Regions from separate parts of the Aquipseudomonas alcaligenes genome, predicted to be linked through region 2. Evidence: predicted binding sites of a transcription regulator. Region 2 holds the regulator's gene; each other region holds the start of a gene.

Region 1 (2,270 bases), 1.1 Mb from region 2:
GCCGGGTCCGGGAAGCGCGCCTCGATGCGGCGGGCTTTCGGGCTGGAAACGTACGGGATACGGATCGAGGCGGAACGGTTGCGGGCCGAGTAGGCCAGCATCACCGGGGCTTCGAAGCCCGGGACCAGACGCTTGTAGGAGTTGGTCGACGGGTTGGTGAAGCCGTTCAGGGCCTTGCCGTGCTTGATGATGCCGCCGATGAAGTACAGGGCGGTGTCGGACAGGCCAGCATAGCCTTCGCCAGCGAAGGTGTTCTTGCCATCTTTGGAGATGGACATGTGCACGTGCATGCCCGAGCCGTTGTCGCCGTACAGCGGCTTCGGCATGAAGGTCACGGTCTTGCCGTAGGCATCGGCGACGTTGTGCACGCAGTACTTCAGGGTCTGAACTTCGTCAGCCTTGGCGACCAGGGTGTTGAACTTCACGCCGATCTCGTTCTGGCCGGCGGTCGCCACTTCGTGGTGGTGGACTTCCACGACCAGGCCCATTTCTTCCAGGGCGTTGCACATGGCAGTACGGATTTCGTGGTCGTGGTCGACCGGCGGAACCGGGAAGTAGCCGCCCTTGACGCCCGGACGGTGGCCCTTGTTGCCGGACTCGATGTCGGCGTCGGTGTTCCAGGAAGCCTGCTCGGAGAAGATCTTGAACATCGAGCCGGAGATGTCGGACTTGAACTTCACTTCGTCGAAGATGAAGAACTCCGGCTCCGGGCCGACGAATACGGTGTCACCGATACCGGTGGACTTCAGGTATTCCTCGGCGCGCTTGGCGATGGCGCGCGGGTCGCGGTCGTAGCCCTGCATGGTGGACGGCTCGATCACGTCGCAGACCAGGATCAGGGTCGGCTCTTCGGTGAACGGGTCCAGCACGGCGGTGCTGTCGTCCGGCAGCAGGATCATGTCGGAGGCTTCGATGCCTTTCCAGCCGGCGATGGAGGAGCCGTCGAACATCTTGCCCGCTTCGAAGAACTCTTCGTCCAGAGCGTCGCGAGCCGGCATGGTCACGTGCTGTTGCTTGCCTTTGGTATCGGTGAAGCGCAGGTCAACCCACTTCACGTCGTGTTCTTTAATCAGTTGAAGCGACTTCGACATGGTGTCCTCCAGGTGGAAGGAAGCTGGCTGGGCCGGCCTCCGGAATAGGTGCAAAGCCGGGCGGGATAGTCCGCCAGACCAGGCTGCCTCACAAGGGAGCAAATTGCATGCCAGTGCCCCGGAATGGGCTGGAGCCCTGAAACCCAGGGGGTGCGCGGTCTGTGGCGATTTTTTGAGCAGTTTTATGCACCAAGATGGATCGCAATAAATACAAAGAGCACTATTTTGGTGCCTAATCGCCCGTGAAGTTGTTTTTGGTCAAAGCTTGAACAATTTCCGCTATAATCCGCGCCCCTGTTTTTCGGCATCCCGCCCGGCACCCGCTATTCCATGAAACTGATCGTCAAACCCTTCGCGGAAATCACCATCAAGAGCCGGCCGGTGCGCAAGCAGTTCATCCGCCAGCTGGCGAAGAACATCCGCACGGTGCTGCGTGACCTGGACCCCGAGCTGGAGGTGCAGGGCGAATGGGACAACCTCGACCTGATCAGCCGGGTGAGCGAGCGCAAGGTGCAGCTGGAGATGTTCGAGCGCCTGCGCTGCACGCCGGGCATTGCGCACTTCCTCGAAGTGCACGAATACCCCTATGTCGACTTCGACGACACCTTCGAGAAGTGCCGCGCGCATTTTGGTGCACAGATCGCCGGCAAGGTCTTCGCCGTGCGCTGCAAGCGTGCCGGCAATACCCATGATTTTTCCTCGGTGGACCTGGCGACCCACGTCGGCAGCCGTCTGCGCCGCGAGTGCGGAGCCGCCGGCATCGACCTGAAGAAGCCCGAGGTCGAGGCGCGCTTCGAGGTGCGTTACGACCGCCTGCTGATCATCCATGCCCAGCACCAGGGGCTCGGCGGCTACCCGCTGGGCTCGATCGAGCAGACCCTGGTGCTGATGAGCGGCGGCTTCGACTCCACGGTCGCCGCCTACCAGATGATGCGCCGCGGCCTGCTCACCCACTTCTGCTTCTTCAACCTCGGCGGTCGCGCCCACGAGCTGGGCGTGATGGAAGTGGCGCATCACCTGTGGCAGAAGTTCGGCAGCTCGCACCGCGTGCTGTTCATCAGCGTGCCGTTCGAGGAAGTGGTCGGCGAGATCCTGTCCAAGGTCGACAACAGCCAGATGGGCGTGGTGCTCAAGCGCATGATGCTGCGCGCCGCCAGCCGCATCGCCGAGGACCTGTAC
Region 2 (2,270 bases):
CTCGACGAACCCTTCGCCGGCGTCGACCCGATCTCGGTCGGTGACATCAAGCAGATCATCCACCACCTCAAGGCCAAGGGCATCGGCGTACTGATCACCGATCACAACGTGCGCGAGACCCTGGACATCTGCGAGACCGCCTACATCGTCAACGACGGCCAGCTGATCGCCGAAGGCGACGCCGACACCATCCTGGCCAACCAGCTGGTCAAGGAAGTCTATCTGGGCCACGAGTTCCGCCTCTGAGCGCGACCGAGTGCGGGGCTTGCACAAAGGGCTAGAATCATTCAAGGTCAGGCATATAATTTGCTTCCTAGGGCGGCCCGCCGCCCTGCAGTGGATGGCGCCGCGCGCCGGCAAGTGAACAAGGTACCCAGCCCCACACCATGAAACCGTCGCTAGTCCTCAAGATGGGCCAGCAGCTGACGATGACTCCGCAGCTGCAACAGGCCATCCGACTCCTCCAGCTCTCCACCCTGGATCTGCAGCAGGAAATCCAGGAAGCCCTGGAATCCAACCCCATGCTGGAGCGCCAGGAAGACGGCGAGGATTTCGACAACTCCGACCCCATGGCCGACGGCGCCGAGCAGAACACCCAGGCGCAGCAGGACAGCTCCAGCTTCCAGGACAGCACCGTCGCGGTGAACAACACCGAGGGTGGCGAGGACGGCGAGTGGCACGACCGCATCCCCAGCGAGCTGCCGGTCGATACCGCCTGGGAAGACGTCTACCAGACCAGCGCCAGCAGCCTGCCCTCCAGCGATGACGACGAGTGGGACTTCACCACCCGCACCTCGGCCGGCGAGAGCCTGCAGAGCCACCTGCTGTGGCAGCTCAACCTGGTGCCGATGTCCGACACCGACAAGCTGATCGGCGTCACCATCATCGACTGCATCAACGACCAGGGTTACCTGGAGGAATCCATCGACGAAATCGTCGAGTCCTTCGACCCGCAGCTGGACATCGAGGCCGACGAAGTCGAGGCCGTGCTGCACCGCATCCAGCACTTCGAGCCCGCCGGCGTCGGCGCACGTGACCTGCGCGAATGCCTGCTCCTGCAACTGCGCCAGCTACCCGCCGACACGCCCTGGCTGGCCGAGGCGCAGCGCCTGGCCAGCGAGCATCTGGATGTGCTCGGCGGCCGCGACTACAGCCAGCTGATGCGCCGCATGAAGCTGAAAGAGGACGAACTGCGCCAGGTCATCGAGCTGATCCAGAGCCTCAACCCGCGCCCCGGCTCGCAGATCGAGGCCAGCGAGCCCGAGTACGTGGTGCCCGACGTCATCGTGCGCAAGCACAACGAGCGCTGGCTGGTGGAGCTGAACCAGGAGGCAGTGCCGCGCCTGCGCGTCAACCCGCAGTATGCCGGCTTCGTCAAACGCGCCGACTCCAGCGCCGACAACACCTTCATGCGCAACCAGCTGCAGGAGGCGCGCTGGTTCATCAAGAGCCTGCAGAGCCGCAACGAGACGCTGATGAAGGTGGCGACGCAGATCGTCGAGCACCAGCGCGGCTTCCTCGAATACGGCGACGAGGCCATGAAGCCGCTGGTCCTGCACGACATCGCCGAGGCGGTGGGCATGCACGAGTCGACCATCTCGCGGGTCACCACGCAGAAATTCATGCACACCCCGCGCGGCATCTACGAGCTGAAATACTTCTTCTCCAGCCACGTCAGCACCTCCGAGGGCGGCGAATGCTCGTCCACCGCGATCCGCGCCATCATCAAGAAACTGGTGGCCGCGGAAAACGCGAAAAAGCCGTTGAGCGACAGCAAGATCGCTGGTTTACTGGAAGCACAGGGCATTCAGGTAGCCCGCCGCACCGTCGCCAAGTACCGCGAGTCCCTCGGCATCGCGCCGTCCAGCGAACGCAAGCGACTGATGTAAGCGGCCCTGAGCGGAAGGCTTCTGCACCACCGTACCGAGCGCCGGATACCCTGCACGGGGGAACTACGGCCCGCAGTGCACCAGCCCTCCCAGCCAACGTGTTACGGCGGCAGGCCCGATAGCCTGTCTCTTACACCAGGCAACAAGGAGAAGCGGTATGCAAGTCAACATCAGTGGACATCAACTGGATGTGACCGACGCCCTGCGCGACTATGTCGGTGAGAAGCTCAGCCGACTGGAGCGCCATTTCGACAAGATCACCAATGTGCAGGTGACCATGGAGGTCGAGAAGCTCAAGCAGAAGATCGAAGCGACCCTGCACATCGCCGGCGGCGAGGTGGTCGCCAACGCCGAACACGAAGACATGTATGCCGCCATCGA
Region 3 (2,270 bases), 1.1 Mb from region 2:
GGCGCTTCGCGTTGGTGATTAGCTGATTTGCATGACCCGTGCCATGGCGGAGGCGCCGTCTTCGGCGGTACGCATCATCTTCACGTGCAGCTCGAACTGGCGGGACAACGAGAGGATCGCGGTCATCTCCTCGACGGCGTTGACGTTGCTCGACTCAAGGAAGCCGGAAGTCAGGCGTACGGTGGCATCGGGCTCCTGCGGTCCGGTCGCATCCTTGACGCGGATCAGGCCATCGGTGCCCTTCTCCATGCTCCTGAGGTCGGGATTGACCAGCTTGATGCGGTCCACCTCGGCCATCACGTTGGGGGCCTCGCCAAGGGCGCGAATGCTGATGGTGCCGTCCTGGCCGATCTCGACCTTCTGCTCCGGCGGCACGGCGATCGGCCCGCCATTGCCGAGCACCGGCAAACCGTTGCCGGTGCGCAGCTGGCCGAGGGCGTCGATCTGCAGGCTGGCGGTGCGCACGTAGGCCTCGCTGCCATCGGCCGCCTGCACGGCGATCCAGCCCTGGCCCTCGATGGCCACGTCCAGGTCGCGCCCCGTCTCCTGCAGGGAGCCGGGCGTGAAGTCGGTGGCGGGACGCTCGGTCATGGCGTAGACCCGCGCCGGGTAGCTGTCGCCGAACACCGGCATGGAACGCGCTTGCTCGTAGTCGCGGCGAAAGCCGGTGGTCGAGATGTTCGCCAGGTTGTTGGCGTGGGCACGCTGGGCCAGAGTGTTTTGGCTGGCGCCGGTCATGGAGATGTACAGCATCTTGTCCATGGGTTGCTCCGCAATTCGGCCGATTGCCGCTCGTAATTCAGTTACAAGCTCTTCAGCAAACTGCGTGCCAGGACAAAAATAGAATTACATCTATTTGATTTTTATAGTTTTTCTATAAATAAAAGGCTCCATGAGGAGCCTTTGCCGAAGGGATTACGGCGAGGGCTTGCCGCTGGCGGCAAGCCCCCTCCTCCACTCATCAACGCAGGTTGATGATGGTCTGGGTGATGGCGCTTTCGGTTTCGATGGTCTTGGCGTTGGCCTGGTAGTTGCGCTGGGCGACGATCAGGTTGACCAGCTGGTCCGACAACTCGACGTTGGAATCCTCCAGCGCGCCGGCCTGCAGGGCGCCCAGGGTGCCGGAGCGCGGCGTACCGACCACCGGCTCACCGGACTGGAAGGACTGCACCCAGGCGGTCTTGCCGACCGGGGTCAGGCCCTGCACGTTGGCGAAGTTGGCCAGCACTACCTGACCCTGGATCAGCGACTGGCCATTGGTGTAGCGGGCGAAGATCACCCCGGTATCGTCGATCTCCAGGCCGGCCAGCTCGCCGGTGGTATAGCCATCCTGTCTGACCGCGGTGACGGCGAAGGCGCTGGCGAACTGGGTGGCATCACGGATATCGATGGTGATACCCGCCGCTGCCGCGTTGGCACCGTTAGGGCTCCACACCGGTGGCACCGAAGTATCCGGGGCAGCGGGCACCCAGTTGGTCAGGGCCAGGGTGCCGTCGGCGTTCACCGTGAAGTCGGCAGAGGCCAGCGCCGCAGTATCCAGCTGGCCTGCGGCGGTGAAGCTCAGGTCGACGGTGTAGGGCGTGGTCAGCGTCGGATCGTTGGGATTTCGCCCGTCGATCAGCACGTTCATGGTCCAGGTGTTGGCTGCCGTCTTGACGAAGTACTGGGTCAGCACGTGGGCATTGCCCTGGGTATCGTAGATATTGGTCGAGGTCGACGAGTTGTAGGTGGTCGGGTCGGCCGGGTCGAAGGGCACGGTGGTCGGCACCGTGTTGTTCGAGTTGAGGTTGAAGGTCTGCGCCATGTTCTCGGTGGCACGCGGCGACTGGGCGGCAGTGCGGATCTGGATGTCGTCGACGATACCGTTCTGCAGGTTGCCGGCGTCATCCACCGCGTAACCCTGCAGGCGATAGCCGAAGTTGTTGACCACGTAACCATCGCGGTCGGTACCGAAGTAGCCGGCACGGGTGTAGCTGATCTCACCGTTGTTGCTGGTAACGAAGAAGCCGTTGCCGTTGATGGCCAGGTCCAGGGCGTTCTGGGTGTAGTTGATGTTGCCCTGGTTGAACAGCTGCGACACGTCGCCCAGTAGCACACCACTGCCCTGGGCATTGGAACCGGTGCCGAGCACCGAAGCGGCATAGACGTCGGCGAACTCCGCGCGCGACTGCTTGAAGCCCGCGGTGCCGGCGTTGGCGATGTTGTTGCCGGTGACGTTGAGGTCGTTGGTGGCTGCCCGCAGACCGCTGAGACCGATATTGAAAGCCATG

The links. The regulator sigma-54, encoded in region 2, starts transcription at its own class of promoters, with help from an activator protein. The targets are predictions, from matches to a motif close to ANTGGCATNNANNTTGCTNT.
Region 1: a site for sigma-54 is predicted at 1,187-1,206, ahead of glnA (glutamate--ammonia ligase). Genes of this name have one in related genera too.
Region 3: a site for sigma-54 is predicted at 815-834, ahead of AAG092_RS00735 (flagellar basal body rod protein FlgF). Genes of this name have one in related genera too.

What each region holds. Positions count from the first base shown of each region.
Region 1 is NZ_CP154874.1:1,997,716-1,999,985, reverse strand. Features, by position in the region: gene glnA (glutamate--ammonia ligase) at 1-1,091, opposite strand, end outside; gene thiI (tRNA uracil 4-sulfurtransferase ThiI) at 1,422-2,270, shown strand, end outside.
Region 2 is NZ_CP154874.1:3,116,445-3,118,714, reverse strand. Features, by position in the region: gene lptB (LPS export ABC transporter ATP-binding protein) at 1-246, shown strand, start outside; gene AAG092_RS15035 (RNA polymerase factor sigma-54) at 387-1,889, shown strand; gene hpf (ribosome hibernation-promoting factor, HPF/YfiA family) at 2,047-2,270, shown strand, end outside.
Region 3 is NZ_CP154874.1:144,094-146,363, reverse strand. Features, by position in the region: gene AAG092_RS00735 (flagellar basal body rod protein FlgF) at 19-762, opposite strand; gene flgE (flagellar hook protein FlgE) at 962-2,269, opposite strand.